Regions from separate parts of the Streptomyces sp. BRA346 genome, predicted to be linked through region 1. Evidence: riboswitches for the same ligand, from Rfam matches in the RefSeq annotation. Region 1 holds a riboswitch; the other holds the start of a gene.
The links. A riboswitch is a leader RNA that binds a small molecule or an ion and turns the genes downstream of it on or off. The one in region 1 is predicted to bind S-adenosylmethionine.
Positions count from the first base shown of each region.

Region 2: linked by a shared signal. The riboswitch ahead of LCH29_RS10285 (aminotransferase class V-fold PLP-dependent enzyme) and the one ahead of thrC (threonine synthase) in region 1 are both predicted to bind S-adenosylmethionine.

Region 1 covers NZ_JAIWIH010000030.1:18,765-29,166, reverse strand. Annotated here, with positions in the region: gene LCH29_RS30710 (DUF3263 domain-containing protein) at 1-25, shown strand, start outside; gene otsB (trehalose-phosphatase) at 83-922, shown strand; gene LCH29_RS30700 (alpha,alpha-trehalose-phosphate synthase (UDP-forming)) at 1,694-3,157, opposite strand; gene LCH29_RS30695 (glucosyl-3-phosphoglycerate synthase) at 3,227-4,174, opposite strand; SAM riboswitch class I at 4,350-4,491, shown strand; gene thrC (threonine synthase) at 4,509-5,795, shown strand; gene LCH29_RS30685 (MoaD/ThiS family protein) at 5,792-6,070, shown strand; gene LCH29_RS30680 (cold-shock protein) at 6,501-6,707, shown strand; gene groL (chaperonin GroEL) at 7,015-8,640, shown strand; gene murQ (N-acetylmuramic acid 6-phosphate etherase) at 8,745-9,710, opposite strand; gene LCH29_RS30665 (MurR/RpiR family transcriptional regulator) at 9,786-10,402, opposite strand, start outside.
Region 2 covers NZ_JAIWIH010000006.1:113,007-123,408, reverse strand. Annotated here, with positions in the region: gene LCH29_RS10310 (NlpC/P60 family protein) at 1-911, opposite strand, end outside; gene LCH29_RS10305 (NYN domain-containing protein) at 1,175-2,536, opposite strand; gene LCH29_RS10300 (hypothetical protein) at 2,556-2,801, opposite strand; gene LCH29_RS10295 (rhomboid family intramembrane serine protease) at 2,946-3,656, shown strand; gene LCH29_RS10290 (Lrp/AsnC family transcriptional regulator) at 3,653-3,934, shown strand; gene LCH29_RS10285 (aminotransferase class V-fold PLP-dependent enzyme) at 3,946-5,307, opposite strand; SAM riboswitch class IV at 5,464-5,581, opposite strand; gene trpD (anthranilate phosphoribosyltransferase) at 5,979-7,058, opposite strand; gene qcrB (cytochrome bc1 complex cytochrome b subunit) at 7,199-8,833, opposite strand; gene qcrA (cytochrome bc1 complex Rieske iron-sulfur subunit) at 8,830-9,885, opposite strand; gene qcrC (cytochrome bc1 complex diheme cytochrome c subunit) at 9,882-10,402, opposite strand, start outside.

The DNA.
Region 1 (10,402 bases):
GGACGAGCGCCGCGAACGCCGCTGAGGTTTTGGCTTCGTCCCGGTACGGGTGCCGGTGGGCGGGGCCGGGTAGGGTCGCCGCATGGGCAGCCACCCCCTTCCCGTACCCGTCACCGCCGCCGGCCGCGAGGGCCTCGCCGCCCTCCTGGAGCGGCCCGACCGGGCCGTCCTCGGGGTCGACTTCGACGGCACCCTCGCCGACATCGTCCCCGACCCCGACCAGGCCCGCGCCCACCCCGGCGCCGTCCCGGCCCTCGCCGAGCTGGGCCCCCGGCTGCACTCCCTCGCGGTGATCACCGGCCGCCCGGCCGAGGTCGCCGTGCGCTACGGCGGCTTCGGGGACAGCGCCGCTCCGGCCAACCTCGTCGTCCTCGGCCTCTACGGTGCCGAGCGCTGGGACGCGTCCACCCAGGCCATCCAGGCCCCCGAACCCCACCCGGGCATCGCCGCCGTCCGCTCCGAACTGCCGGGCGTCCTGGAGGCGAACGGCGCCTGGCACGGCACCTGGACCGAGGACAAGGGCCGCGCCGTCGCGGTCCACACCCGCCGCACCGAGAACCCCCAGGCGGCCTTCGACCAGCTCCGCGCCCCGCTCCAGGCGCTGGCCGAGCGCCACGGCCTGATCGTCGAACCGGGCCGCCTGGTCCTGGAGCTGCGCCCACCGGGCATGGACAAGGGCGTCGCCCTGCTGGAGTACGTCCGCGAAACCTCCGCGGGCGTGGTCCTCTACGCGGGGGACGACCTCGGCGACCTGGCCGCGTTCGCCGCCGTGGAGCGGCTGCGGAAGGAAGGCGTACCGGGGCTGCTGGTGTGCAGCGGCAGCACGGAGGTGACGGCCCTGGCGGAGCGCGCCGACCTGGTGGTCGACGGCCCGGCGGGGGTCGTGGCCCTGCTGGAGGCGTTGGCGGCGGCGCTGCGCTGAGAATCCCCACCCCGCCCCTTCCCGAACCCAGGGGGCAAGCCCCCTGGACCCCGGCCCGCCGGTCGGCGTTGAGGGGGCGCCGGTGCGCTGGCAGTTCCCCACCCCGCCCCTTCCCGAACCCAGGGGGCAGGCCCCCTGGACCCCCGCCGCCGGTGGGCGATGCGCCGCCGCTCGGCGACGAGGCGCGTGAGCGCGTCCGGGGCGGTGCCCGCAGGGCCGCCCCCGCAGGCCGTGCACGGCGACGGCGGTGCCCCGGGGCCGGAGCGCTAAGGCTGTGCGGCGGTGCCCGGGCTGGTGGGCCCGGAACGGGCCGGGGCGGAGCGCGGGATTGGCGCTGCGGCGTCGAGGACGAGGTGGAGCGCGGGGCGGGTCGGGGCGCTGGTCCTGCGGAGCCGTGCCCGGGCCGGTGCGCCCGGGGTGGTGCCCCGGCGTGGCGTGGGCCTGGCGGTTCGCCTCGGCGCCGGGCGCGGGCCGAGGCGGTGAGCCTGCGCGGCGGTGTCCGGGCCGATGTGCCCGGGGCGGTCCGGTTTGGTGGTCCTGCGGAGCCGTGCCCGGGCCGGTGCGCCCGGGGTGGTGCCCCGGCGTGGCGTGGGCCTGGCGGTTCGCCCCGGTGGCCTGCCCGCCCGTAGCGGGTCAGGGCGGAGGGCGGTGGGCGGCGCCTGGCGCTCGGGCCGGGGCGAAGCCCCCCGCTAACGGGGTCCGGGGCGGAGCCCCGGGGTGGGTCGGGGTCCGGGGCGGAGCCCCGGTTCGGGGAGGGGCGGGGTGGGTACTTCAACCCTCTTGCAGGGCCCGTAGCTGGGTCAGGAACCAGTCGCGGGGTGGGAGGGCCGTGGCCGCCGCGGACAGGCGCTTCGTGCGGTCCGCCCGCTCGGCGTCCGGGGTGCGGAGGGCCTCGTCGAGGGCGCGGGCCGTGCCCTCGACGTCGTACGGGTTCACCGTCACCGCGTCCGCGCCCAGCTCCTCGTACGCTCCCGCCTCCCGCGACAGCACCAGCGCGCAGCCGCGCTCGGAGACGACCGGGACCTCCTTGGCGACCAGGTTCATCCCGTCCCGGATGGGGTTGACGAGGGCCACGTCGGCCAGCCGGTAGGCGGCCAGGGAGCGTGCGAAGTCGTCCTTCACGTGGAGCGCGACCGGCTGCCAGCCCTCCGTTCCGTACTCCGTGTTGATCTCCTCGGCGAGCAGCCGCACCCGCTCGGTGTAGTCGCGGTAGACGGTCAGGTCCTGGCGTGACGGATAGGCGAAGGCCACGTGGACCACGCGCTCGCGCCACTCGGGGTGGGTCTCCAGCAGGCGGCGGTAGGCCAGCAGCCCGCGCACGATGTTCTTGGACAGCTCGGTGCGATCCACCCGGACGATCGTCTTCCGGCCCGGTCCGATCTGCTCGCGCAGCGCCGCCAGCCGCTCGTCGACGTCGGCCGCACGCGACCGCTCCCGCAGGAAGTCGGCATCGGCGCCGAGGCCGTGCACCCCGAGCCGGGTCTCGCGGCCCTCGAAGCGGACGGCGGCCGGGGAGCCGTCCGGCCCCCGGACGACCTCCGCGCCCAGCACCGCCGCACAGCAGTCGGCGAACGCGGCGGCCCAGCGCCCGGTGAGGAAGGCGGCGCGGTCGCCGCCGAGGATGCCGCGCAGCACGCCCGCGGCGACGTCGTCCGGCAGCAGCCGGTAGTAGTCCGGGGGCGCCCACGGCGTGTGCGAGAAGTGGCCGATCCGCAGGTCTGGGCGGCGGGCCCGGAGCAGCCCGGGGACCAGCGCCAGGTGGTAGTCCTGCACCAGCACGACCGCGCCGTCGGCCGCCTCCTGGGCGAGCGCGTCGGCGAAGGCCGCGTTGTACGCCTCGTACGCCTCCCACTGGGCGCGGAACTCCGCGTCGAAGACCGGCTCGACCGGGGTCTGGTAGAGCAGGTGGTGGACGAACCACAGCACCGAGTTCGCGACGCCGTTGTACGCGGCGGCGAAGACGTCCGGCGCGATGTCCAGCATCCGCACCTGCTGCCCGCCGGTGTGGTCCGCGTCCAGGTGCCCCGCCCCGGCGCGGCGCGCCGCCTCGCGGTCGCCGTCGCCGAGCGCGGCGCACACCCAGACCGCGCCCGCGTCGGGCCCGATCGCGCTCAGCCCGGAGACCAGCCCGCCGCCCCCGCGCTTGGGGGAGAGCGAACCGTCCTCGCCCAGCGCGTACGAGACCGGGCCGCGGTTGGACGCGACGAGGATCGGTGCGCTGCGTTCAACGGCCATGTCGCGAGCCTAGCCATCGGGCACCGCGCGCAAACGTACGTACGGTTTCTTGCCCCGGAAGAGGCGCCCTCAGGCCGCGCGCCGCTCCGCGTACTCCGGGATCTCGATCATCGGCGGCCGCTCCTCCGTGTCCACCGCCGTCGTCCGCGGCTCGAAGCCGTTCTCGCCGCGCTCGAACTGGGTCAGCCGCGGCCGCACCAGATGGCCGCGGGCCAGCCGCAGCTGCGCGGTGCGGTAGATCGCGGCGGCCATCCGGCCGAGCGCCTTGCCGTCCTGGTGGCGGTGTTTGCGCACGCCGATGTCGACCTGGGCGAGGGCGTCGAGCCCGACCGTGTGCAGCGCGTCGACCAGCAGGCCCAGCTCGACCCCGTACCCGACGGGGAACGGCAGCCGCTCCAGCAGCGAGCGCCGGGCCGCGTACTCGCCGCCCAGCGGCTGGACGAAACCGGCGAGCTGCGGCCAGTGCAGGTTCAGCAGCGGCCGCGCGACCAGCTCGGTGACCCGTCCGCCCTGGCCCGCGGTGTCCCGCAGCGGCCGGTCGTACATGCCCTTGACCAGCTGCACCCCGGGGTCGGTGAGCAGCGGCCCGACGATGCCGGAGACGAAGCGCGCGTCGAATTCGCGCAGGTCGGCGTCGATGAAGCAGACGATGTCGCCGCTGGTGGCCAGCAGCGACCGCCACAGCACCTCGCCCTTGCCGGGCAGCGCGGGCAGCCGGGGCAGCAGCGCGTCGCGGTGCACCACCCTCGCCCCGGCCGCCGCCGCGACCTCGGCGGTGCGGTCCGTGGAGCCGGAGTCCAGCACCACCAGCTCGTCGACGAGCGGCACGGCCTCGGTCATCAGATCGCGGCGGATCGCGGCGGCGATCTCGCCGACGGTCGCCTCCTCGTTCAGCGCGGGCAGCACCACGCTGACGCTCGTCGCCGTGTCGCGCTTCGCGGCCAGCAGGCGGTCCAGCGGACGGTCGTCGGCCGACCAGGAGCGGTGCTCCAGCCAGCGCTCCACCTCATCCAGCACCTGTTTCGTCTCCCTGCTGTGATCGCGCGGCGTGATCGTTGTGATCCATCTCGCGGTTCGGACGGCTAGCTCAACCATCCGGGCCGTCGGTTACAGTCTTGAACAGCGCACATGACCTTCGTATGTCGGGGGCTCGGTGCGGACAAACGCCCCGGGTGCGGCCCGGCGGCCATACCGCTCATCCAGAGGGGCAGAGGGAACGGCCCGTTGAAGCCCCGGCAACCCTCCAGCTGGTCTCGCGTCCTGTAGCGAGGCTCCCAGCTCGGGAAGGTGCCAATTCCGTCTCGTGGCGAAATGCGTCCCGAGGAAGATGAGGAGAAAGGGCCTCGCCTCCATGGCTGTGCAATCCGTCGAAAGCTCAACCACTTCCGCTGCCGCTTTCGGCCCCGCCGTCGCCCTGTCCTGCCGCGAGTGCGGTGAGCGCTTCGACCTCGGCCCGATCTTCGCGTGCGGGTCGTGTTTCGGGCCGCTCGAGGTGGCGTACGAGCTGCCGAGCGGCGATCCCGAGGGACTGCGGAAGCAGATCGAGGCCGGTCCCGACAACATCTGGCGCTATGCGCCGCTGCTGCCCGTCCCCGCCGACGTGGCCGCGCTCCCCAGCCTGAGCCCGGGCTTCACCCAGCTCGTCAAGGCCGACCGGCTCGCCCGTGAGCTGGGCGTCACCGGCGAGCTGCACGTCAAGGACGACTCCGGCAACCCGACCCACTCCTTCAAGGACCGGGTCGTCGCCATCGCCGTCCAGGCGGCCCGCACCTTCGGCTTCACCACCCTGTCCTGCTCCTCCACCGGCAACCTGGCCGGTGCGGTGGGCGCCGCGGCGGCCCGCGCGGGCTTCCGCTCCTGCGTCTTCATCCCGCACGACCTGGAGGCGGGCAAGGTCGTCATGGCCGCCGTCTACGGCGGTGACCTGGTCGGCATCGAGGGCAACTACGACGACGTCAACCGCTTCTGCAGCGAGCTGATCGGCGACCCGGCGGGCGAGGGCTGGGGCTTCGTCAACGTCAACCTGCGGCCGTACTACGGCGAGGGCTCCAAGACCCTGGCGTACGAGATCTGCGAGCAGCTCGGCTGGCGGCTGCCGGACCAGATCGTCGTCCCGATCGCGTCCGGCTCCCAGCTCACCAAGATCGACAAGGGGCTCAAGGAGCTGATCGCGCTCGGTCTGGTCGAGGACAAGCCGTACAAGATCTTCGGCGCCCAGGCCGAGGGCTGCTCCCCGGTGTCCACCGCCTTCAAGGCGGGCCACGACGTGGTACGCCCGCAGAAGCCGAACACCATCGCCAAGTCGCTGGCCATCGGCAACCCGGCGGACGGCCCGTACGTCCTCGACATCGCGCGCCGCACCGGCGGGGCGGTGGAGGACGTCACCGACGAGCAGGTGGTCGACGCGATCAAGCTGCTCGCCCGCACCGAGGGGATCTTCGCGGAGACCGCGGGCGGCGTGACCGTCGGCGTGACCAAGAAGCTGATCGAGGACGGGCTGCTCGACCCGTCCCTGACGACCGTCGTCCTCAACACCGGCGACGGCCTGAAGACCCTCGACGCGGTGGCCCCCACCACGGGTCCCTCCGCCATCATCCGCCCCACCCTTGACTCGTTCCGAGAGGCTGGCCTCGCATGAGCGTCAACGTCCGAATCCCGACCATCCTGCGTACCTACACCGGCGGCCAGGCCGAGGTCAGCGCCGAGGGCGCGACCCTCGCCGAGGTTCTGGCGGACCTGGAGAAGAACCACGCGGGCATCTCCGCGCGCGTCCTGGACGACACCGGCAAGCTGCGCCGCTTCGTGAACGTCTACGTCAACGACGACGACGTGCGGTTCGCCGAGGGCCTGGCCACGGCCACGCCGGACGGCGCCGGGGTGTCGATCATCCCCGCGGTCGCGGGTGGCTGCTGACGCCCCATCACCCCGCTCACCTCTGGAAATCGCCTCGCCCGGGAAGATCCGGACGGGGCGATTCCGTGTGTGGAATCGCGATACAGTTGCCCCGCTTCTCCATCGGGCGCGGGCTATCTGATCAAGCCCGGTGCCGGAACCGCATATGAGAACTCGTCAACTTGTGCGCAAAGTGTGTGCGCGATTTGTCGGGTTGGCGCCCTATGTCCGGTCGGGTTTGCCCGGACTTCACGGGACTTCTCCACTTTTTACCGATCGGCCGTGCCCAGAATTCTCGTCCAATTGACCTGTTGCAGAGGGCGTTGGGACGGATACATTCAGCGGCGGTCGACGCGTTCCGGCGCACACCCCCCTCGACTCGGGGGGTGAGGTCTGACCCGGGTCCGCGGAGTGCGGTCCTGCGCAAGGGCCAGCAATAGGGGAGTTAGGAATGGCTCAGGGCACCGTCAAGTGGTTCAACGCGGAGAAGGGGTACGGCTTCATCGCGGTCGACGGTGGTGCGGACGTGTTCGTCCACTACAGTGCGATCCAGATGGACGGTTACCGCACCCTCGAGGAAGGCCAGCGGGTCGAGTTCGAGATCTCGCAGGGCCAGAAGGGCCCGCAGGCGGACATGGTCCGCGTGGCCGCAGGCTGACGCGCCGAACGCGACGCAGCTGACTGAAGTAGCCGGAGGGCCCGCATCCCGCGAGGGGGCGGGCCCTCTGGCATGTCCGCGGGGGCTCTCGCCCGCCTCTCTTGACGCCCGTCGGGCGCTTGCACTCTCATGGGGCGAGTGCTAATTATTGCGTTAGCACTCTGAAGGTGAGAGTGACAGAAGGATCGGGTCGGTGAGGCTCGCCGATGCCGCGCGGGGCAAGGAACCGCACGGCAGGCAGGCCGTCCGTCGCGGGCGCCAGGCGCGGTCCGGAGCAATCCACCCCGTCTTGGGAGGACCACTTCACATGGCCAAGATCATCGCGTTCGACGAGGAGGCGCGGCGCGGCCTCGAGCGCGGGATGAACCAGCTCGCCGACGCCGTCAAGGTCACCCTCGGCCCCAAGGGCCGTAACGTCGTCCTCGAGAAGAAGTGGGGCGCCCCCACGATCACCAACGATGGTGTGTCCATCGCCAAGGAGATCGAACTCGAGGACGCGTACGAGAAGATCGGCGCCGAGCTGGTCAAGGAGGTCGCGAAGAAGACGGACGACGTCGCCGGTGACGGCACGACGACCGCGACCGTCCTCGCCCAGGCGCTGGTCAAGGAGGGCCTGCGGAACGTTGCCGCGGGCGCCAACCCGATGGCCCTCAAGCGCGGCATCGAGAAGGCCGTCGAGGCCGTCTCCGCCCAGCTGCTCGAGCAGGCCAAGGACGTGGAGACCAAGGAGCAGATCGCCTCCACCGCCTCCATCTCCGCCGCCGACACCCAGATCGGCGAGCTGATCGCCGAGGCCATGGACAAGGTCGGCAAGGAAGGCGTCATCACCGTCGAGGAGTCGCAGACCTTCGGGCTCGAGCTCGAGCTCACCGAGGGCATGCGCTTCGACAAGGGCTACATCTCCCCGTACTTCGCGACGGACATGGAGCGTATGGAGGCGTCGCTCGACGACCCCTACATCCTGATCGTCAACTCGAAGATCACCAGCGTGAAGGACCTCCTCCCGCTGCTCGAGAAGGTCATGCAGTCCGGCAAGCCGCTGCTGATCATCGCCGAGGACATCGAGGGCGAGGCGCTGGCGACCCTGGTCGTCAACAAGATCCGTGGCACCTTCAAGTCCGTCGCCGTCAAGGCCCCGGGCTTCGGTGACCGCCGCAAGGCCATGCTCGGCGACATCGCCATCCTCACCGGTGGCACCGTCATCTCCGAGGAGGTCGGCCTCAAGCTGGAGAACGCAGGGCTGGACCTGCTCGGCCGCGCCCGCAAGGTCACGGTCACCAAGGACGAGACCACGATCGTGGACGGCGCCGGCGACACCGACCAGGTGCAGGGCCGCGTCAACCAGATCCGCGCCGAGATCGAGAACTCGGACTCGGACTACGACCGCGAGAAGCTCCAGGAGCGCCTGGCGAAGCTGGCCGGCGGCGTGGCCGTCATCAAGGCCGGTGCCGCGACCGAGGTCGAGCTGAAGGAGCGCAAGCACCGCATCGAGGACGCGGTGCGCAACGCCAAGGCCGCCGTCGAGGAGGGCATCGTCGCCGGTGGTGGCGTGGCCCTGCTCCAGACCGTCTCGGTGTTCGAGAAGCTGGAGCTCGAGGGCGACGAGGCCACTGGTGCCCAGGCCGTGCGCCTGGCCCTGGAGGCCCCGCTGAAGCAGATCGCCGTCAACGCCGGCCTCGAGGGCGGCGTCGTGGTGGAGAAGGTGCGCAACCTGACCCCGGGCCACGGCCTCAACGCCGCGACCGGTGAGTACATCGACCTCATCGCCGAGGGCATCATCGACCCGGCCAAGGTCACGCGCTCCGCGCTCCAGAACGCCGCGTCGATCGCCGCGCTGTTCCTCACCACCGAGGCCGTCATCGCCGACAAGCCCGAGAAGGCCGCTCCGGCGGGCGCCCCGGGCGGCATGCCGGGCGGTGACATGGACTTCTGATCGGCTTCGGCGCCCCGCGCGCCGGTCGGTCACACCGTCCACTGACGACGGCGGGGCGGCACCCTCTCTCCCAGGGGTGCCGCTCCGCCGCCGTGTTTTCGGGGCTATGCCCCGGCCGCTTCGAGGGCGGCCCGCAGATGGCCGTTCGCCTCGCCGAGCAGCTTCTCGGCGGTGGGCGCGTCCACGCCGCCGAGGATCGTGAGGATGGCGTTCTTGGCCTCCCAGTCGGTGGCCGTCAGCGCGCTCTCGATCTCCTCGTCCGTGGCGCCGGTCGCCAGAGAAACGATCCGGCGCGTGCGCGCCCGCAACTTCTCGTTCGAGGCGCGCACATCCACCATCAGATTCCCGAAGGTCTTGCCCAGCCGGATCATGGTGATGGTCGAGAACATGTTGAGCACGAGCTTCTGCGCCGTACCCGCCTTGAGCCGGGTGGAGCCGGTGAGCAGCTCCGGTCCGACGACGACCTCGATGCCGTGGTCGGCGGCCGCCGCGAGCGCCGAGCCCGCGTTGCACGACAGCCCGACGGTGAGCGCCCCCCGGCGGCGGGCGTGCTCGACGGCGCCCACGGCGTACGGGGTGCGGCCGGAGGCCGAGACGCCCACGACCGTGTCCCGCGGGCCGACCCCGATCCGGTCGAGGTCCTCGGCGGCCAGCTCCGCGCTGTCCTCCGCGCCCTCCACGGACGACACCACGGCCGTCTCCCCGCCCGCGATCAGGCCGACCACCCGGTCCGGCCGGGCGTTGAAGGTGGGCGGGCACTCGCTCGCGTCGAGCACCCCGAGCCGCCCGGCGGTGCCCGCGCCCGCGTAGATCAGCCGCCCGCCGTCCGCCATGCGCGCGGCGATGCCGTCGATGGCGGCGGCGATCCGGGGGAGCTGGGCGGCGACGGCGGCGGGGACGCCGGCGTCCTCGGCGTTCATGATGCGGGCGATCTCGACGGTGTCGAGCCGGTCGATCTCGGCGAGTTCGGGGCGGAACGCCTCGGTGGTGAAGGTCTCCAGCTGGGCGCGGAGCCGTTGCTCCTGCTGTTGCTGCTGTTGCTGCTGTTGCTCATCGGCGGCGGAAGTCATGGCGAAGCGGCTCTTCCCTACGTAAGCGTGATGGTGGGGGATGGCGGTGTCGGGACCTTGGCGCGGGCCCCGGCCTCAGCGGTGGCGGGGGTGGGGATCGTGCCGGTGCGCGAGGGCCTCGTACGAGGCGGACAGGGCGGGCGCCGCGCTCTCGTACGTGCGCTGCGCCACGCCTATGAACAGGCAGTCCACCACCAGCAGCTGGCTGGTGCGGCTGGACATGGCCGCCGGGCGCAGTTCGCTCTCGCGCGCCGTGGAGGTGGTGAGGACGAGGTCCGCGTACTGCGCGATCTCGCCGTCCGGGCGGCCGGTGATCGCGATGGTGGTCGCCCCGCGCTCGAAGGCGACGCGCAGTGGCTCGATGACGTCCGTCGTCCGCCCAGAATGGGTGATCGCAAGCGCGACGTCGCGGGAGTGCAGCTGGACGGCGTTGGTGATGGCCTGGTGCGGATCGGCGTGCGCGTGGGCGATCAGTCCGATCCGCAGCAGCTTCTGGACCAGGTCCTGGGCGACCAGATTGGACGCGCCGATGCCGTACACATCGATCCGGCGGGCGGCGGCGACCGCGGCGACCGCCGCCTCGACCTGGCCGGGGTCGAGCCCCGCGGCGGTGTCGGCCAGACACTGCTGCTCCTCCTGGGCGAGCTTGGTGATCACGTCGCCGATCGGGTCGTCGACCGCGATGTCCGCCG
Region 2 (10,402 bases), on a different contig from region 1:
TGCAGGTCGCCGTAGAACAGCACCAGGTCGCCGGGCTTGAGCTCGCCGCGGCCGATCCGCGTACCGGCGTTGGCCTGGTCCTGGGAGATGCGCGGCAGCTGGACCCCGGCCTGCTGGTACGCCCAGCCGGTGAGGCCGGAGCAGTCGAAGGAGGACGGGCCGGTGGCGCCCCAGACGTACGGCGAGCCGATCTTGGTCTTGGCGGCGGCCAGCGCGGCGGCGGCACGCTGCGAGTCGGGCACCTCACTGCCCAGGTCGACGCGACTGCTGGCGCGGTTGGCGCGCTCCCGCTCCTCCTGCGCCATCTTGGCGCGTTCCTGCTCGGTGAGGGTGTTGAGGAGGTTGCGGGCCTTGGTGAGCTTGCCCTGGATCTGCTTCTTCTTCTCGCCCAGGGCCTTCCGGGTGTCCGCCAGGTCCTGGAGCTTGGTGGACGCCTCCTCGCGCTGCTGCTTGAGCATGCGCTGCTTGTCGGCGATCTTCCGCAGGGACTCGGCCTGCTTGCCGCTCACCTGGTCGAGGGTGGACGCCTTGTCGAGGTAGGTGTCCGGGTCGGAGGAGAGGATCAGCTGTACGGAGGGGTCGATACCGCCCGTGCGGTACTGGGCGGTGGCCATGGAACCCAGTCCGTCGCGCAGCTTGTTCAGGTCCTGCTGGCCGCGCGCCACGTTGTCCTGGAGGTCGCCGACCTGCTTCTCCAGCTTCTCCTGCTTCTCCTTGGCGCCGTTGTACTTCTCGGTCGCCGCCTCCGCCTCTTCGTAGAGCTTGTCGACCTGCTCCTTGACGTCCTTCTTGTCCTGCTTCGGAGCGGCCTGGGCGGCCTGGGACGTGAGCGCGACGGCGGCTGCGGCGGTCGCCGTGAGTACGGATACCCGAGTGCGGCTCGGCTGCTTGGGTCGACGGTGGGACGCCACGAAGGCGAGCTCCTTCTTCCTCCGGCCGCCTACCAGGGGTTGAAACGCGCCCCCCGGCTCCGCGGATACGCCGCGGACTCGGCGGTACCCCCGCTGTCACCCCGGATGGGTGATCAACCGCGCGAAGGTTCGAGCCGACATTAGTGACCCTGCCGTGATCCGTTCAAATCCCGACGACAAAAAAATTGGCCAGGGACGCATCTTTTACAAACATCGCACGGGCAGTGACGGTCAATTGACACTGTGCTGATGCTGAGCGCCCGTCAGGTGCGCGCAAGTCGCTTCAGCAACAGGGCGGATGCCACGGGGCGCGCTCCGGCGCGTGCGACCCCGTCCGCGACCTCGCGGTCGGTCGACACCACGACCACCGGACGGCCCGGTGGCTCGGCCCGCACCAGCTGCCGGATCAGCTCGTCCGCCGTCACCCCGGGCTTGCTGAACAGCACCCGGACCCCGCGCGGCGGCGCCAGCAGCACCGGAGCGGCCAGCTCCGCCCCGTCGAAGACACACGTCATCTCCGCGCCCGTCTGCGCCGCGAGCACCGCGAGCCCGCCCAGCAGCCGCAGCCGCTGCTTCTCCAACGGCATCGTCGGATAGCCGGTCTTGGTGACGTTGTAGCCGTCCACCACCAGATGCGCCTGCGGCAGGGCCAGCAACTGGTCCAGCAGCGCCGGGTCCATCTCCGACAGCGCCCTGGTGCTTATGTCCTTCGGCGTCATCTTGCCCGGTTCGACCGCGTCCACCGTGTCCGCCGGGTGCATCGACGCGGGCGGCAGCGCCAGTTCGCGGCGCAGCCCCTGGGCCGCGTCCAGCACCGTGTCCAGCAGCAGCCGCAGCCGCATGTCCTCCACGCTGCGGCCCTCGCGCACCGCCCGCCGGCTCGCCTCCAGCGCGGACTCCGCCTCCGCCAGCCGGGCCCGCAGCCGCCGCGCCTCACCGTCGGCGGCCGCCTGCCGCGTCGCGGCCTCCGACCGCACGGTCTCCAGCTCGCCCTCGACCTTGCGCAGCGCCGCCGCCCCGCGCTTCACATCGCTCTGCGCGCTGCGCAGCTTGCGCTGCACCGCGTCCGTCTCCTTGCGGGCCGCGTCCAGCTCGGCGCGGACCCGGTCGGACTCCTTGCGCGCCGCCGCGCGGGCGGTGGCCAGCTCCTCGCGCAGCCGCTGGAGCTCGCGCTCGGCCTCCTCGCCCGCCCGCTCGGCCGACGCCCGCTGGGCCTCCTCGCCCGCCGCCTCGACGAGCTTCACCCAGCCCGCTGGGCGCAGTACGTACGCCACCGCCGCGACGTCCACCGGATCCGCGGCCGCGGGCGGCGAACCGCCCTCGATGGCCTCGGTCAGTTCCGTCTGGGTCTCGCGCAGCCGCTGTCCGATCCGCTGCCGGAAGACGGGGTCGCTCTCCACCGCGGCGGCCATCGCGTTGCCCGCGAACTTCGCGCGCCGGTTCGGGGTGAAACGGGCGTACTGCCGCAGCTGGGGTGGCAGCTCGGTGACCGTCAGACCACCGAACGCATCCGCGACCAGCGCCACCACACGCCGCCGCACCCCTTCCGGCAGGGGGCGGTCCAGCGCCTCGGTGACGCCCTCGGCGTCACCGGCCGCCTCGCGGCCGCCCGTCCGGTCCACCACCTTCTCCTCGCTCCGTGTCTCAGGCGCTCGCGTTCGCACTCGGACGGTCCACCAGCTCGATCTGGTCGACCGCGTTGCACCAGCGACAACGCACTGACTCAATGGTCTCACTGAGCACATCGCGCTCCTCGACCCGAGGCTCCCCCGCCAGGTCCAGGTGGATGAACTCGACGGCCTTCGTCGAGCGGGTCACATCGAAACGGGTGAGGTTGCCGCACAGGGTGCAGCGCCAGCGGGTCTCGGCTGTCGGCGTGGGAACGGCCATGGTGTCGGGTCCTCGCTACTCGGGCTCATCGGCGTCCTGTAACCCTACGGCCTGAGCCCCGGGGGTTGTCGGGCCCGTACCCCCGCCCCCGGGCGGCGGCGAGGCGCTCTGGGCAGGTTGTGCCGGGTACGCGATGATCTGCCCATGATCGAGAAGTCGGCGGGGTCCGGCCGTCCCGTGATGACGTACGCCCTCATCGTCACCTGCTGCCTGATCTTCGTCCTCGGACCGGCCTCCGGGCTCGACCCCCGCTACGGCTCCGGCGGGGACCTCCTCCAGGCCCAGACCTCGTACTTCGAGCGCTGGGGCGTCGTCCCCAGCGCCCTGTGGAGCGGCACCCCCGCCGAGCCGCTGACCCCGCTGACCGCGCTCTTCGTCCACGGCAACTGGCTGCATCTCCTCGGCAACATGCTGTTCCTCTACGTCTTCGGGGCGATGACCGAGGAACGCATGGGCCGTATGCACTTCGCCCTCTTCTACCTCGTCACCGGCTATCTCGCGCTCCTCGGCTACGCCGCCGCCCACGCCTCATCGCCGCAGACGCTGGTCGGCGCCTCCGGCGCCATCTCCGGCGTCCTCGGCGCCTTCTTATGGCTCTTTCCGCGCGCCCGGGTGACCAGCCTGTTCCCGTTCCTGTTCTTCCTCCCGCTGCGCTTCCCCGCCTGGGCCGTACTGATCTTCTGGGTCACCCTCCAGTGGCTCGCCGCCCGCCAGGCCGACGCCCGCCCCGGAGTGGCCTACCTCGCCCATCTCGTGGGCTTCACCCTGGGATTTCTCTACGCGTGGGCCCGCTTCGGACGGCCGGATAGAGTGGGCGGCGCAGCCAGGTCCAGCGAGGGAGAAAGCCAGCCGTGATCACTTCGATCGTGCTCATCAAGACCAGCGTGGACCGGATCCCGGAGACCGCCGAGAAGATCGCCGCGATCGAGGGCGTCAGCGAGGTCTACTCGGTCACCGGCGCGCACGATCTGATCGCGATGGTGCGGGTGGCCCGCCACGACGACCTCGCGGACATCATCACGGGCCAGATCAGCAAGCTGCCGGGGGTGGCCTCCACCGAGACCCACATCGCGTTCCGCACCTACTCCCAGCACGACCTGGAAGCCGCGTTCGCCATCGGTCTCGACAGCTAGGTCGTATCGGGCTAGCGCGCGGGCACGCAGCGGCCGTCCTCCGTGCGGTACTCCCACTTCGCGCCGTCCCGGACCAGCTCCTTCACCGCCCGGACGAAGCGCTCCACATGCTCATCCGGGGTGCCCGCGCCGAAGCTGACGCGGATCGCGTTCAGGGAGCGCTCCCCCGGGGCGGCCTCGGGCGCGCCGCACTCCCCCGGGTCGCCGGCCTCGCCACCCAGCAGGGTCCGCACCAGCGGATGCGCGCAGAACAGCCCGTCCCGTACGCCGATCCCGTACTCCGCGGACAGCGCCGCCGCGAAGTGCGAGCTGTTCCAGCCCTCCACGACGAACGACAGCACCCCCACGCGCGGCGCGTCGTCGCCGAACAGCGACAGCAGCCGCACCTCGGGCACCTCCGCCAGCCCCTCCCGTACGGTCGCGATCAGCTGCCGCTCCCGCGCCACCAGGCCGTCGAACCCGGCCTCGGACAGCGCCCTGCACGCCGAGGCGATCGCGTACACCCCGATCACGTTCGGCGAACCGGCCTCGTGCCGCGCCGCGGTGGTGTGCCACTCGACGTCCACCCCGCCGTCGTCCCGCCGCGCGACCTTGCGGCTCGCGCCGCCGCCCGCCAGGTACGGCCGCGCCTCGCGCAGCCAGTCGGCCCGGCCCGCCAGGACGCCCGCCCCGAACGGCGCGTACAGCTTGTGCCCCGAGAACGCCACCCAGTCCACGTCCGCCTCCGCGATGTCCACCGGGTGGTGCGGGGCCAGCTGCGCGGCGTCCAGCACGATACGGGCGCCCCGCGCGTGCGCCGCCGCGGCCAGCTCCCGCACCGGCCACAGCTCGCCCGTCACGTTCGACGCGCCCGTCACGCACACCAGCGCCGGGCCCCCGGCCCGCCCCGCCAGCGCCTTCTCCAGCGTCTCCACGGCCTCCCGCGGCGAGCGCGGCGCGCTCAGGTAGGTCACCCGGGTGTCCTCCCGCTGCTCCCACGGCAGCAGCGAGGCGTGGTGCTCGGTCTCGAACACGAACACCTCCGTGCCGGTGGGCAGCGCGGCGGCCAGCAGGTTGAGCGAGTCGGTGGTCGAGCGGGTGAAGACCACCTGGTCGTCCTCCCGGCACCCCAGAAACGCCGCGACGTCCTTGCGGCTCGTCTCGAAGAGGTCCGTCGACAACTGCGACAGGTACCCCGCGCCGCGGTGGACGCTCCCGTAGTACGGGGCGTACGCGGCGACGTCGTCCCACACCCGCCGCAGGGCGGGCGCGCTGGCCGCGTAGTCGAGGGCTGCGTAGGTCACCTCACCGCCGGTGACCAGGGGCACGGTGACGTCACTGCCGAGGACGGCGAGCGGGGCGGAGGTCTCGACAGCAGAAGGGCACACGGACATGGCGAATTCTCCCGATGGGGTTGCGAGCATGCGGAAACTCGCTCAACGCACGGTGGGCTCCGCGCGGAGCAGGGGGGAAAACGGGGCGCTGCGGCCCTAGCGCATTCGCTGCGTCACGGAGAAACTCCCTCGACCACCAGGACCCCTAGTGCGAGGGGTCCGCGCTTGCCGCACGCCTCGCTGCGGGCGGCCTGGTCATCACCCGGGGCACCCCGCCACGGACGGAGGGTTGCCGGACAGCGGGCCGGGGCCGAAGTCGCTGTCGCTCGTGACCTGGGGGGATTATGCCATGCGGACGCGCGACACCTCAGCGCGCGTCCGCATAGTGGACGCGGGGCGGGGGCTTCCCCCACCCCGCCCCTCCCCGAAACCGGGGGCAAGCCCCCGGGCCCCACCGGGGCTCCGCCCCCGACCCCGCCGGGGCTCCGCCCCCTGCACCCCCGCTCCTCAAACGCCGGAGGGGCTGGGTGGTACGCCCGGAGGGCTGGGGACGGGGCAAGAGCTGAGGAGCGGGCGCGAGGGCTGAGGAGCGGGCGCGAGGTTGGGGAGGTCGACCTGGTTGTGGGCAATCGTTCCGCGGAGGGGGCACCTCCCAGCGGTAGCTGGGGGAGGAACGGGTGGGCACAACCCGGCCACCGGGCCGCACCCGGCAACGAAACCCCAGGCGCCCGTTACGCGTTGCTGGCCCGGACCCACCGTTCCAGGGACTGCCTCGCGGCGCCCGAGTCGATCGAGGCGGCGGCTCGGGTGACGCCCGCCGCGATGCGGGCCGGGAGCGGGGTGTCAGCGGGCTCGCGGTCCCAGTCCAGGGTCGCCAGGGCGGCGGCCGAGTTCAGGAGGACCGCGTCGCGGACCGGGCCCGTCTCGCCCGCCAGCAGGCGGCGGGCCACGTCCGCGTTGTGCGAGGCGTCGGCGCCGCGCAGCGCCTCCACCGGGGCCAGGTCGAAGCCGATGTCGCGCGGGTCGAACGTCTCCCGGCGGACCGTGCCGTCCCGCACCACCCACACCTGGGAGGTCGCGGTGACGGTCAGCTCGTCCAGACCGTCGTCGCCCCGGAAGACCAGCGCCGAGGAGCCCCGCTCGGCCAGCACCCCGGCCATGATCGGCGCCATGCGGGCATCGGCGACGCCCGTCACCTGGCAGCGGACCCGGGCCGGGTTGGTGAGCGGGCCGAGGAAGTTGAACGGGGTGGCGATGCCCAGCTCGCGGCGGGCCGCCGCGACGTGCCGCAGCGACGGGTGGAACTTGACCGCGAAGCACATGGTGATGCCCGCTTCCTCGGCGATCTCGGCCACCCGCGCCGGGCTCAGATCCAGGTTGACGCCGAGCTTCTCCAGGACGTCGGAGGCGCCGCTCGCGGAGGACGAGGCGCGGTTGCCGTGCTTGACGACGCGCGCGCCCGCCCCGGCCGCCACCAGGGCGGACATGGTCGAGATGTTGACGGTCTTGGCACGGTCGCCGCCCGTGCCGACGATGTCGACGGTCGGCCCGGGCACCTCGATCGTCTTGGCGTGCCCGTACATGGCGCGGACGAGGCCGGACAGCTCGGCCACGGTCTCGCCCTTGGCCCGCAGCGCGACCGCGAACCCGGCGATCTGGGCGTCGGTGGCCTCCCCGCGCATGATGCGGTCCATGGCCCAGGCGGTGTCGTCGGCCCCGAGGTCCTGGCCGCCGAGGAGGGAGCTGAGCACATCCGGCCAGGTGCGGGCCGTCGCGGTGCTGTCGCCTCCGGCTGGGGTCACAACGTCCATGGTCCGCTCCTGAGTGGCTATGGCTCGATCAGGCCAAGCCTATCGGCGCGGAAGACGTTCATGACCACGACCGGGGCCCCGGTCCGGACGGTGAGGTCCGGGCCGGGGCCCCGGTCTGTGGCGTCAGATGACGGAAGAGATCAGTGGTGGCCGTGGCCGCTGGTGATCTCCTTGTACTCCTCGGAGGTCGGCTTCGGGATGAAGGCGTCCTTGCCGTAGTACGACTTGGACAGCCTGGCCCGCAGCTTCTGCGACCCCTTGACCTTGCGGCGGACGCCGTTCTCGTCGACCTCGGGGCCGATCTCGTACGCCTTCGGCTGCTCGTGCTGGGTGAGCACGTGCAGCTGCTCCTGCGTGAGCGGCTCGTGCACCTCGATGAACTCACCGTGCGGCAGGCGCTTGATGATGCCGGTCTCGCGACCGTGCAGCACCTTCTCCTTGTCGCGGCGCTGGAGGCCGAGGCAGATCCGCTTGGTGGCGATGAACGCGAGGACCGGGCCGGCGAAGAAGCCGATCCGCACGAACCAGGTGATCGAGTTGATCGACAGGTGGAAGTGGGTGGCCCACAGGTCGTTGCCGCCGCCGATCAGCATCACGAAGTACGCGGTCAGCCAGGCGACACCGAAGGCCGTACGGGTCGGGGCGTTGCGCGGGCGGTCCAGGATGTGGTGCTCGCGCTTGTCGCCGGTGATCCAGCCCTCGATGAAGGGGTAGAGGCCGATCGCGAAGAGGACCAGCGGGAAGAGCACGATCGGGATGAACACGCCCAGGACGAGCGTATGACCCCAGGCGTTGATCTCCCAGGCGGGCATCACACGGACCAGACCCTCGGCGAAGCCCATGTACCAGTCGGGCTGGGCGCCGGTGGAGACCTGGTCGGGCCGGTAGGGGCCGATGGTCCAGACCGGGTTGATGGTCGCGATCGCGGAGATGGCCGCGATGACGCCGAAGACCAGGAAGAAGAAGCCGCCCGCCTTGGCCATGTAGACCGGCAGCAGGGGCATGCCGACGACGTTCTTGTTGGTCTTGCCGGCCCCGGGGTACTGCGTGTGCTTGTGGTAGAAGACCAGGATCAGGTGCGCCACCAGCAGGCCGAGCATGATGCCCGGCAGCAGCAGGACGTGGACCGGGTAGAGCCTCGGGATGAGGTCCATGCCCGGGAACTCGCCGCCGAACACGAACATCGAGATGTAGGTGCCGACGACCGGGATCGACAGGAACACGCCCTCGATGAACCGCAGACCGGTGCCGGAGAGCAGGTCGTCGGGGAGCGAGTAGCCGGTGAAGCCGGTCAGCATGCCGAGGAAGAACAGCAGGAAGCCGAACAGCCAGTTGATCTCACGCGGCTTGCGGAACGCGCCGGTGAAGAAGACGCGCATCATGTGCACGAACATCGCGCAGAGGAAGACCAGCGCGGCCCAGTGGTGGATCTGCCGGATCAGCAGACCGCCGCGCACCTCGAAGCTGATGTCGAGCGTCGAGGCGAACGCCTCGGACATCCGGACGCCCTGCATCGGGACGTACGGGCCGTGGTACACGACCTCTTCCATGCTGGGGTGGAAGAACAGCGTCAGGTACACACCCGTGAGGATGATGATGATGAAGCTGTAGAGCGCGACCTCGCCCAGCATGAAGGACCAGTGGTCCGGGAAGATCTTGCGCATGTTGGCCCGGGCCAGGCTGTAGATGCCCAGCCGGCCGTCGGCCCAGTCGGCGACGCGCTCGCCCGCGGGCGCCTTGCCGCGCCGTGGCGCCTGCTCGTTTTCAGTACTCATCCGCGCTCCCAGTAAGCAGGACCGACGGGCTCCGAGAAGTCGCCCATGGCTTCGAGGTACCCCTGGTCATTGGCCCTGATCCGCAGCTGGGGCAGTGCGTGACCGGCCGGACCGAAGATCACTCGGCCACCGTCGGAGAGGTCGAACGTCGACTGGTGGCAGGGGCACAGGACGTGGTGGGTCTGCTGCTCGTACAGGTTGATCGGGCAGCCGACGTGGGTGCAGATCTTCGAGAAGGCGACGATGCCCTCGTGCGACCAGTCCAGCTCGCGCTTGTCCTTGATGTTCTCCGGCTGGAGCCGGACCAGCATCAGGGCGGCCTTGGCGATCTGGGTCTGGAAGTCGTGGTCCTCCTCGCTCATGCCCTCGGGCATGGCGAAGGTCAGGGAGCCCACGGAGATGTCCTCGGGCCGCAGCGGCTGCATGGTGTTGTAGTTCATGAGCCGCTTGCCCTTGGCCCACTCGGTGTGCCGGAGCTTGGTGCCCGGCAGCGGACCGAGGTCGCGCAGCAGCACGACGCCGGAGAGCGGCACCAGCGCGAGCGCGCCGAAGAGGGTGTTGCGGGCGAGCTTGCGGCGGCCGAAGCCGGACTCCTTGGCACCCGCCGCGAAGTCGTCGAGGACCTTCGCCTTGACCTCGGGGCTCGCCTCGATGGGGTGCCGCTCGTCGGCGATCTCCACGTCGGACATCAGGGTGCGGGCCCAGTGGACCGCACCGGCGCCGATGCAGAACAGCGCGATGCCGAGGGTGACACCCAGCGCGAAGTTCAGCGCGCTGATGTGGCCGATCGGGAAGACGTAGATGTACTTGTCGACCGGCAGCGCCACGTAGGAGGCGATGAAGGCGATCGTCGCCAGCATCGAGACCGTGAACATCAGGGCGACGGTGCGCTCGGACCGCTGGGCGGCCCGCTCGTCGATGTCCTGCTGACGGTGCTCGTGCGGGGGCAGCCCCGGGTCGGCGAACGGGTCTTCCGCGACTACGGTCGCGCCGCCCTCCGCCCGCTCCTCGGGCAGCTTCTCTTCTGCTTGTGAAATCTCGTGGCTACTCATGACTTCTTGGCCTTTGCGGTCCGGGCGGCGACCCAGATGGTGAGGACGATCAGCGCGCCCATGCCGAAGACCCAGGCGAAGAGGCCCTCACTGACCGGGCCGAGCCCGCCGAGCTCAAGGCCACCGGGGGTCTTGGACTTGTCGCTGTTGACCGTTTCGAGGTACGCGATGATGTCCTGCTTGTTCTTCTCCGGCATCGTGGTGTCGGGGAAGGAGGGCATGTTCTGCGGGCCCGTCTGCATGGCCTCGTACAGATGCTTCTTGCTCACGCCCTCGAGGGACGGCGCGTACTTGCCGTTGGTGAGGGCACCACCCTTGCCGGCGAAGTTGTGGCACTGCGCGCAGTTCGTACGGAAGAGCTCTCCGCCCTTCGCGACATCCGCGTCGTCGGTGCTGTACTGGCCCTTGGAGGGCGTCACCGGCCCGGCGCCGAGCGAGGAGATGTACGCGGCCAGCTGCTCGATCTCGGCGTCCGAGTAGACCTTCTTCTTCTTCGGCACCTGGGCGCCCGGCTGCT